DNA from 2 places in the Lysinibacillus sp. FSL L8-0126 genome. Region 2 is predicted to be linked to the other one. Evidence: a T-box and tRNA genes for the amino acid it is inferred to sense, from the RefSeq annotation. Region 2 holds a T-box; the other holds one or more tRNA genes.
The links. A T-box is a leader RNA that pairs with one kind of tRNA and senses whether it is charged. The one in region 2 lies ahead of tyrS (tyrosine--tRNA ligase), so its partner is inferred to be a tRNA-Tyr.
Positions count from the first base shown of each region.

Region 1: it has a tRNA-Tyr gene. The T-box ahead of tyrS (tyrosine--tRNA ligase) is inferred to sense a tRNA for this amino acid. The anticodon was not compared.

Region 1 covers NZ_CP152028.1:1,248,137-1,253,392, reverse strand. The annotation lists rRNA gene MHI34_RS06100 (16S ribosomal RNA) at 1-351, shown strand, start outside; rRNA gene MHI34_RS06095 (23S ribosomal RNA) at 570-3,497, shown strand; rRNA gene rrf (5S ribosomal RNA) at 3,564-3,679, shown strand; tRNA gene MHI34_RS06085 (tRNA-Val) at 3,691-3,766, shown strand; tRNA gene MHI34_RS06080 (tRNA-Met) at 3,793-3,867, shown strand; tRNA gene MHI34_RS06075 (tRNA-Asp) at 3,871-3,946, shown strand; tRNA gene MHI34_RS06070 (tRNA-Thr) at 3,956-4,031, shown strand; tRNA gene MHI34_RS06065 (tRNA-Tyr) at 4,039-4,122, shown strand; tRNA gene MHI34_RS06060 (tRNA-Trp) at 4,127-4,200, shown strand; tRNA gene MHI34_RS06055 (tRNA-His) at 4,248-4,323, shown strand; tRNA gene MHI34_RS06050 (tRNA-Gln) at 4,333-4,407, shown strand; tRNA gene MHI34_RS06045 (tRNA-Lys) at 4,422-4,494, shown strand; tRNA gene MHI34_RS06040 (tRNA-Arg) at 4,514-4,590, shown strand; tRNA gene MHI34_RS06035 (tRNA-Pro) at 4,606-4,682, shown strand; tRNA gene MHI34_RS06030 (tRNA-Ala) at 4,698-4,773, shown strand; tRNA gene MHI34_RS06025 (tRNA-Ser) at 4,787-4,879, shown strand; tRNA gene MHI34_RS06020 (tRNA-Phe) at 4,884-4,959, shown strand; tRNA gene MHI34_RS06015 (tRNA-Gly) at 4,966-5,039, shown strand; tRNA gene MHI34_RS06010 (tRNA-Ile) at 5,044-5,117, shown strand; tRNA gene MHI34_RS06005 (tRNA-Asn) at 5,125-5,201, shown strand; tRNA gene MHI34_RS06000 (tRNA-Glu) at 5,203-5,256, shown strand, end outside.
Region 2 covers NZ_CP152028.1:3,195,446-3,200,701, forward strand. The annotation lists gene MHI34_RS15610 (YqgQ family protein) at 1-12, shown strand, start outside; gene MHI34_RS15615 (LTA synthase family protein) at 293-2,188, shown strand; T-box leader at 2,314-2,554, shown strand; gene tyrS (tyrosine--tRNA ligase) at 2,700-3,914, shown strand; gene MHI34_RS15625 (DUF2759 domain-containing protein) at 3,968-4,147, opposite strand; gene MHI34_RS15630 (MBL fold metallo-hydrolase) at 4,317-4,961, shown strand; gene MHI34_RS15635 (DUF2626 family protein) at 5,029-5,256, opposite strand, start outside.

The sequences.
Region 1 (5,256 bases), 1.9 Mb from region 2:
CGTCAAATCATCATGCCCCTTATGACCTGGGCTACACACGTGCTACAATGGACGATACAAACGGTTGCCAACTCGCGAGAGGGAGCTAATCCGATAAAGTCGTTCTCAGTTCGGATTGTAGGCTGCAACTCGCCTACATGAAGCCGGAATCGCTAGTAATCGCGGATCAGCATGCCGCGGTGAATACGTTCCCGGGCCTTGTACACACCGCCCGTCACACCACGAGAGTTTGTAACACCCGAAGTCGGTGAGGTAACCTTTTGGAGCCAGCCGCCGAAGGTGGGATAGATGATTGGGGTGAAGTCGTAACAAGGTAGCCGTATCGGAAGGTGCGGCTGGATCACCTCCTTTCTAAGGATTATTTCGGAATACAAACCTAGGGTTTGTAAGATTACGTTTTGCGTTCAGTTTTGAAGGTTCATTCTTCTTGAATGAAAAGCTTCAAAACTTGTTCTTTGAAAACTGGATAAAACGACATTGAAATTGTAACAAACACATTTATTTTTTTTAAGTTTTTTATAGGCTTAATAACATTAAGAGGTTTCCGATATTTTTATTGAAAGCCGTTAGGTTAAGTTATTAAGGGCGCACGGCGAATGCCTTGGCACTAGGAGCCGAAGAAGGACGGCACTAACACCGATATGCTTCGGGGAGCTGTAAGTGAGCTTTGATCCGGAGATTTCCGAATGGGGGAACCCACTACGTTTAATCGCGTAGTATCTTGACGTGAATACATAGCGTCTTGAAGGCAGACCCAGGGAACTGAAACATCTAAGTACCTGGAGGAAGAGAAAGAAAAATCGATTCCCTGAGTAGCGGCGAGCGAAACGGGAAGAGCCCAAACCAAGAGGCTTGCCTCTTGGGGTTGTAGGACACTCAATACGGAGTTACAAAAGAGCGAGTTAGATGAAGCGACTTGGAAAGGTCCGCCAGAGCAGGTAAAAGCCCTGTAGTCGAAAGTTCGTTCTCTCCTGAGTGGATCCTGAGTACGGCGGAACACGTGAAATTCCGTCGGAATCCGGGAGGACCATCTCCCAAGGCTAAATACTACCTAGTGACCGATAGTGAACCAGTACCGTGAGGGAAAGGTGAAAAGCACCCCGGAAGGGGAGTGAAAGAGATCCTGAAACCGTGTGCCTACAAGTAGTTAGAGCCCGTTAATGGGTGATAGCGTGCCTTTTGTAGAATGAACCGGCGAGTTACGATTACGTGCGAGGTTAAGCTTTAGAAGGCGGAGCCGCAGCGAAAGCGAGTCTGAATAGGGCGAAATAGTACGTGGTCGTAGACCCGAAACCAGGTGATCTACCCATGTCCAGGGTGAAGGTAAGGTAACACTTACTGGAGGCCCGAACCCACGCACGTTGAAAAGTGCGGGGATGAGGTGTGGGTAGCGGAGAAATTCCAATCGAACTTGGAGATAGCTGGTTCTCTCCGAAATAGCTTTAGGGCTAGCCTCGTGATGAGAATACTGGAGGTAGAGCACTGTTTGGACTAGGGGGCCATCCCGGTTTACCGAATTCAGACAAACTCCGAATGCCAGATATTTATACACGGGAGTCAGACTGCGAGTGATAAGATCCGTAGTCAAAAGGGAAACAGCCCAGACCACCAGCTAAGGTCCCAAAGTAATCGTTAAGTGGAAAAGGATGTGGCGTTGCACAGACAACCAGGATGTTGGCTTAGAAGCAGCCATCATTTAAAGAGTGCGTAATAGCTCACTGGTCGAGTGACGCTGCGCCGAAAATGTATCGGGGCTAAACGATTCACCGAAGCTGTGGATTGACATCTACGATGTCAGTGGTAGGAGAGCGTTCTAAGTGCGTTGAAGTCAGACCGGAAGGACTGGTGGAGCGCTTAGAAGTGAGAATGCCGGTATGAGTAGCGAAAGACGGGTGAGAATCCCGTCCACCGTATGACTAAGGTTTCCTGAGGAAGGCTCGTCCGCTCAGGGTTAGTCGGGACCTAAGCCGAGGCCGATAGGCGTAGGCGATGGACAACAGGTTGATATTCCTGTACCACCTCCTCACCGTTTGAGAAATGGGGGGACGCAGTAGGATAGGGTAAGCGCGCTGTTGGTTATGCGCGTCCAAGCAGTAAGGCGTGTGTGTAGGCAAATCCGCACACTGTAACGTTGAGCTGTGATGGCGAGTCCGTATGGACGAAGTTCCTGATTTCACACTGCCAAGAAAAGCCTCTATCGAGGTGAGAGGTGCCCGTACCGCAAACCGACACAGGTAGTCGAGGAGAGAATCCTAAGGTGTGCGAGAGAACTCTCGTTAAGGAACTCGGCAAAATGACCCCGTAACTTCGGGAGAAGGGGTGCTCTTGAGCGTGCAAGCGCATGAGAGCCGCAGTGAATAGGCCCAGGCGACTGTTTAGCAAAAACACAGGTCTCTGCAAAACCGTAAGGTGACGTATAGGGGCTGACGCCTGCCCGGTGCTGGAAGGTTAAGAGGAGTGGTTAGCGCAAGCGAAGCTGCGAATTGAAGCCCCAGTAAACGGCGGCCGTAACTATAACGGTCCTAAGGTAGCGAAATTCCTTGTCGGGTAAGTTCCGACCCGCACGAAAGGCGTAACGATCTGGGCACTGTCTCAACGAGAGACTCGGTGAAATTATAGTACCTGTGAAGATGCAGGTTACCCGCGACAGGACGGAAAGACCCCGTGGAGCTTTACTGTAGCCTGATATTGAATTTTGGTACAACTTGTACAGGATAGGTAGGAGCCAGAGATCTCGGAGCGCCAGCTTCGAAGGAGGCGTCGGTGGGATACTACCCTGGTTGTATTGAAATTCTAACCCATGCCCCTTAGCGGGGCAGGAGACAGTGTCAGGCGGACAGTTTGACTGGGGCGGTCGCCTCCTAAAAGGTAACGGAGGCGCCCAAAGGTTCCCTCAGAATGGTTGGAAATCATTCGTAGAGTGTAAAGGCACAAGGGAGCTTGACTGCGAGACCTACAAGTCGAGCAGGGTCGAAAGACGGGCTTAGTGATCCGGTGGTTCCGCATGGAAGGGCCATCGCTCAACGGATAAAAGCTACCCCGGGGATAACAGGCTTATCTCCCCCAAGAGTCCACATCGACGGGGAGGTTTGGCACCTCGATGTCGGCTCATCGCATCCTGGGGCTGTAGTCGGTCCCAAGGGTTGGGCTGTTCGCCCATTAAAGCGGTACGCGAGCTGGGTTCAGAACGTCGTGAGACAGTTCGGTCCCTATCCGTCGTGGGCGTAGGAAATTTGAGAGGAGCTGTCCTTAGTACGAGAGGACCGGGATGGACACACCGCTGGTGTACCAGTTGTCTTGCCAAAGGCATCGCTGGGTAGCTATGTGTGGACGGGATAAGTGCTGAAAGCATCTAAGCATGAAGCCCCCCTCAAGATGAGATTTCCCATTACGCAAGTAAGTAAGATCCCTCAAAGACGATGAGGTAGATAGGTTCGAGGTGGAAGTGTGGTGACATATGGAGCTGACGAATACTAATCGATCGAGGACTTAACCAAAACGTTTGAAACATTCAATGAACCGTTTATCCAGTTTTGAAAGAACAACTCTTTCAACTGAATAAGTGAAGTGATGATGGCAAAGAGGCCACACCCGTTCCCATACCGAACACGGAAGTTAAGCTCTTTAGCGCCGATGGTAGTTGGGGGCTTCCCCCTGTGAGAGTAGGACATCGCTTCGCTTATTTTTCGTGGAGGATTAGCTCAGCTGGGAGAGCATCTGCCTTACAAGCAGAGGGTCGGCGGTTCGAGCCCGTCATCCTCCACCATTATTTTTAAAACAGTATAGTATTATCGCGGGGTGGAGCAGTGGTAGCTCGTCGGGCTCATAACCCGAAGGTCGTTGGTTCAAATCCAGCCCCCGCAACCAAATGGTCCCGTGGTGTAGCGGTTAACATGCCTGCCTGTCACGCAGGAGATCGCCGGTTCGATCCCGGTCGGGACCGCCATTTTTTTTTGCCGGTGTAGCTCAGTTGGTAGAGCAACTGACTTGTAATCAGTAGGTCGTGGGTTCGACTCCTATCGCCGGCACCATTCCCTTGGAGGGGTAGCGAAGTGGCTAAACGCGGCGGACTGTAAATCCGCTCCTTAGGGTTCGGCGGTTCGAATCCGTCCCCCTCCACCATTTTAGGGGCATAGTTCAACGGTAGAATAGAGGTCTCCAAAACCTTTGGTGTGGGTTCGATTCCTACTGCCCCTGCCAGGTATTGAGGTACTCGTTCATATACAGCTGTTATAATTTATATAGTGGCGATTGTGGCGAAGTGGTTAACGCATCGGATTGTGGTTCCGACATTCGTGGGTTCGATTCCCATCAGTCGCCCCATTTTCAAATTGGGGTATAGCCAAGCGGTAAGGCAACGGATTTTGATTCCGTCATGCCTAGGTTCGAATCCTAGTACCCCAGCCATTTTTCTTTTTTACGAGCCATTAGCTCAGTTGGTAGAGCATCTGACTTTTAATCAGAGGGTCGAAGGTTCGAGTCCTTCATGGCTCATCGTTTTTTAATGAATATTGCGCCCGTAGCTCAATTGGATAGAGCGTCTGACTACGGATCAGAAGGTTATGGGTTCGACTCCTGTCGGGCGCGCCAATAAATTTATGTTTTCGGAATGTAGCTCAGCTTGGTAGAGCACTTGGTTTGGGACCAAGGGGTCGTAGGTTCGAATCCTGTCATTCCGACCATTTTTTATGATAAATGGGGCCTTAGCTCAGCTGGGAGAGCGCCTGCCTTGCACGCAGGAGGTCAGCGGTTCGATCCCGCTAGGCTCCACCAGTTCAATATTTTTGGAGGTATACCCAAGTCTGGCTGAAGGGATCGGTCTTGAAAACCGACAGGCGGGTAACACCGCGCGGGGGTTCGAATCCCTCTACCTCCTCCATTTTGGGTCAGTAGCTCAGTTGGTAGAGCATTAGATTGAAGCTCTAAGTGTCGGCGGTTCGATTCCGTCCTGACCCACCATTATTTGCGGGTGTAGTTTAATGGTAAAACCTCAGCCTTCCAAGCTGATGTCGTGAGTTCGATTCTCATCACCCGCTCCAAAATGGGCCTATAGCTCAGCTGGTTAGAGCGCACGCCTGATAAGCGTGAGGTCGATGGTTCGAGTCCATTTAGGCCCATCATTATTCCGAAGTAGCTCAGTTGGTAGTAGCACCTGACTGTTAATCAGGTTGTCGCAGGTTCGAGTCCTGCCTTCGGAGCCACGGCCCGTTGGTCAAGTGGTTAAGACACCGCCCTTTCACGGCGGTAACACGGGTT
Region 2 (5,256 bases):
AATAAAAAGTAATGTTTAAAATATAATGTAATGGAGTATTGTGAAAATAATGTAACAAGTATGTAATATTCTTAAAAACAGTGGATTTCCGCTGTTTTTATGTTTTTAAGAAACTTTTTACATTCCAAAACGTATATATAGATGTCTGGTGCATAAAAAGAGCGCGGAGAAAAAAATTTCCAAAAGATATGTGTTGATTATCTGTTAAAAAAGGATTAAGATATATTTTGTTTCCGTAACAAAATGTAAAAAATTATTATTTTTTTGTAAGGAAGTAGGGAGGATGTTAGGAATGAAATCAATAAAGTGGCCTAAACATTCATTTATGATACTAGCAATTATAGCAACATGGATCAAAACGGTCATTGTTTACCACACAAGCTTTGAGATGAAAATTGAAAATGCAATGCAACAATTTATTTTGTTTATTAATCCATTAAGCTTCTTGCTATTTACGTATGGTTTATCACTATTCTTTAAATCAGCAAAAGCTAGAAATCGTTATCTGATTACGGTCAGCGTTATTTTATCCATTGTTTTATACGGAAATGTAGCGTTCTATCGATTCTACAATGACTTTATTACGCTACCAGTATTATTCCAAACAAGTAATTTCAGTGACTTAGGAACATCAGTAGCAGCCATTGTTGAGCCATGGGATGTATTATATTTCGTTGATGTCGTTATTTTAATCTTAGCGAATAAATTTTTACCGAAAATGAAAGAAGCATTTAAAGTGAATATTGAATTCCGACGTGCATTTTTTGTATTAGCAGTCGCAATTTCATTTTTAAACTTAGGATTAGCTGAAACAGAGCGTCCACAATTATTAACACGTAGTTTTGACCGCGAATTATTAGTAAAAAATATTGGTACGTACAATTACCATTTGTATGATATTTATATTCAAACTAAATCATCTGCTCAGCGTGCATTAGCGGATGGCAGTGAATTAGTTGAAGTAAACAACTATGTGCGTTCTAATCAGGCTGCCGTTAATCCAGAGATGTTTGGGAAATATAAAGGTCGCAACTTAATTGTTGTGTCGATGGAGTCTTTACAAAACTTTGTCATCAATAATGATATGAATGGTCATGAAATTACGCCATTCTTGAACTCTTTAACAAAAGATAAAGATACGTATTATTTCAGTAACTTCTATCACCAAACAGGCTTAGGAAAAACATCTGACTCAGAGTTTATTGTTGAAAACTCATTGTTTGGATTAGGTCGTGGTGCTGTATTCTTCACGCATGGTGGAAATACGTATAATTCAATGGCTGAACGCCTTGGAGAAAATGGCTACTTTACAAATGTCATGCACCCGAATAATAAATCATTCTGGAACCGTGATATCATGTATCAATCGTTAAAAATTAATAAATTCTACGATATAGATTCATATACGGTTGAAGAAGGGCAAGCTGTCAACTGGGGTATGAAAGATACACCATTCTTAGAGCAATCTGCTGCTTTAATGAAAGACATGCCACAGCCATTCTATTCAAGATTAATTACGTTAACGAACCACTATCCATTCACTTTGGATCCTGAAGATATTATGATTCCTGAATATGATTCAAATTCAGGTACATTAAATCGTTACTTCCAGACAGTACGTTATATGGATGAAGCTTTAAAAGACTTCTTCCAAGAGTTAAAAGATCAAGGTGTTTATGATAACTCTATTATCGTAATGTATGGAGACCATTATGGTATTTCTGAAAACCATAATAAAGCGATGGCACAATATTTAGGAAAAGAACAAATTACACCAATGGACAATGCATTGCTTCAAGAAGTGCCTTTATTCATCCATATCCCAGGATCTGACGATGGTAAAGAAATGACAGAGATTTCAGGACAAATGGATTTACGTCCAACAATCTTACATCTTCTTGGCGTTGAAACGTCAAAAGACATGCAAATGGGTGCAGATTTATTCTCTCCAGAGCATGAGGATTTTGTTGTCTTCCGTGATGGACGCTTTATAACAGATAAATATGTTTATGCTGGAGAAGCTTGCTATGACAAAGCAACTGGTGAAGAAATAGATGGTGAGCCATGCCAGTCATATGCTGATCGTGCGACAATGGAGCTGGAAAATTCCGATGCTATCATAAATGGAGACCTGCTACGTTTCTATGATGAAAAGACAGGTAATTTAAAACAGGATTCCGTCAAATAACAAAAGAGAGATCTCAAGTTGAGGTCTCTCTTTTCTTTTTTGATTGACAAATTACTATAAGCAATTATAATAAATTTAAATATCTGCATAACGAAGATTTGTTTTTGCATTTCGGAGTATAAGAGTGAAAGGCATGGAAAAGAACGAGTAGCTTTAATCGAACTGACAGAGAGTAGCCGGTTGCTGAGAGGCGCAAGGGATATTAAAGTGAATACATCTTGGAGCTGCGTACCGAAATTTTAGTAGGCTACGACGGAGTTGCATCCGTAATCATTGCAAAAGTATCGCTATGGCTGTACTTATTGAGGAGGGCTGTGTGAATAGCTCTCGAAAAAAGGTGGTAACACGTTCATGAACGTCCTTAGGATTAGTCCTAAGGGCTTTTTTTATGCCTTTACAGCCCAAGTGTTTATCTTGATTTGGCCGTCCTCTTACGCTGAGGCGTAGTTGATTAGTGAACTCTTATAGAGCTTGCAATATTAATATTTAATATTACAAGGAGATGTTTCATATGTTTTTAACACCAAAAGAGCAATTAGCGATAATTAAGAAGGGGGCTCATCAAATCGTTGATGAGCAGGAATTACTCGAAAAATTAGAGCGATCCTATAAGGAGCAGAAGCCTTTAATCATTAAGTTAGGGCTTGATCCGTCCGCCCCGGATATTCATTTAGGGCATGCAGTCGTTCTACGGAAAATAAAGCAAATGCAGGATTTAGGGCATCAGGCGGTCATTGTTATCGGTGATTTTACAGGGCGTATTGGTGATCCAACGGGTAAAGCAAAAGGCCGTGTCGCGTTAAGTGATGACATGGTCAAGCAAAACACTAAAACATACTGTGAGCAAATTTTTAAAGTGATAGATATGAACAAGACAACTATTCGTTTCAATAGTGAATGGTTAGCAAAGCTGTCATTTGAAGAAGTCATTCAGCTGGCAGCCACGACATCCGTTGCTCGACTGTTAGAACGTGAGGACTTTCAAAAACGGTACCGTCAGCAAATACCAATTGGCATCCACGAATTTTTCTACCCGCTTATGCAAGCATATGATTCGGTAGAGCTACAGGCCGATATTGAATTAGGGGGAACAGATCAAACATTCAATATTTTAATGGGCCGCACCTTACAAAAGCAACGGCGGTTAGAAAAACAAATTGCCATTTTTATGCCATTACTCGAAGGTTTAGATGGCATTGAAAAAATGAGTAAGAGCCTTGGCAATTATATTGGTGTCAGTGAAGCGCCAGAGGTCATGTTTAAAAAGGTAATGGAAGTACCAGATGCCTTACTCATCAAATATTTTGAACTAGCAACAGATGAGCATCCACTACAAGTGCAAACCATTCAAGATAGACTGCAAATGGGAGAGAATCCCTGTGATGTAAAATTACAGTTAGCAGAAATTATAACGGCCTTATACCATGGGACTACAGCAATGGAGGAAGCTAAATCCTATTTCCAAGCTGCATTTCAAAGAAAGGAAATACCAAAAAATATTCCTATACTGCTCCTAGAAATTGATAAGGAAAGAATAGTGGATATTATCCCACAACTAGTGGCAATGGATTATATTCATAGTAAGAGTGAATTTCTGCGGTTAATCAAGCAAAATGGAGTATCCTTGAATGGAGAAAAAATAGTAATGGATGATTTATCACTTGTACTAATGAATGATGATGTCATTCAAATTGGTAAGAAACGATTTCTTAAATTAAATAAATAATAAATACAAAAAAAGAGCAATCTCCAGGGAGACTGCTCCTTTTTGTCTGAATTTTAGTGTAATTGTGGTGGATACCCACTGTGAACAATCGTCATGATGACGAACCATCCGAATACAGCGGCACTTAATAAGTTGAAAACAACGCTTAATAGGTTCTTTTCTTTTATTGCTTGGAATGTACCAACTACAGCTAAAATCGCTACTAGACCAAAAATAACCATTAATAAGTTCATTAAAAATAGACACTCCTTTCGACATCAGAAAATGAATGTCGCAAACAATATTCCTCCTTAATTGTAAACGTTCTGTTTGTTTTTGTCGAGAACTAAAATAGCGTAAACTATGAACATTTATCGTCAAATTGTGGCAAAGCCTGTATAATAGAAAGTTGAGGTGATCACTATGATGAACGTACGAAGTTATTCTCTTGGACCTGTTCAAACGAATTGCTATATCGTATCGAATAAAGAAAAAGAATGTATTATATTTGATCCAGGTGAGGAAGCAGAGCGTCTTATTAAAACAATTCGTAGCAATGGCTTAAAACCACTTGCTATCTTTTTAACACATGCCCATTTTGATCATATAGGGGCTGTAGATGCTGTACGCGAAGTGTTTGATATTCCTGTATGGATTCATGAAAAGGAAGTTAGCTGGCTAGGAGATCCAACGAAGAATGGCTCTAGTAAATATGCTGCATTACCAGATTATAGGGTAGTAGCACCAGCGCAAGACACAATTATTAAAGAAGAACAGCTATTTGAGATCAGTAATTTTGCTTTCCAAGCTGTTTTTACCCCAGGACACTCACCTGGTAGTATTTCTTATGTTTTTGAAAAAGATGGTTTTGCCATTGTTGGAGATACGTTATTTGAACAAGGTGTGGGACGTACAGATTTAGTAGGTGGCTCAACAAAAGTATTATTAGCATCCATTCATCACAAATTGTTGACACTACCCGAGGATACTATTATTTATCCTGGACACGGAAATTATACAACAGTAGGCGCAGAAATGGAGACAAATCCTTTCTTAAATGGATTTTAAAAAGGAATAACCAAAGCGCATAAAAAAGCGTATCTCAGCAGTTGTGAGATACGCGATTTTTTTTGTATTAATGACCGCCACCAGGTACGTGAATGAATGTTGTATAGTACGTGAAGCCAGCGAAGAATACAGTTAAATATGCTCCGAAAATGTACATGTACATACGTTCTGAAAGGTTTAAGAAGCCTAATAATAAGAATAAACCTGTATTACCTAAGAATAATAGCGATACCTCGTTCATACCACCAAGGTAGAACATAACGGCAAAAATACCTGTCCAGAATGCCATAACTTT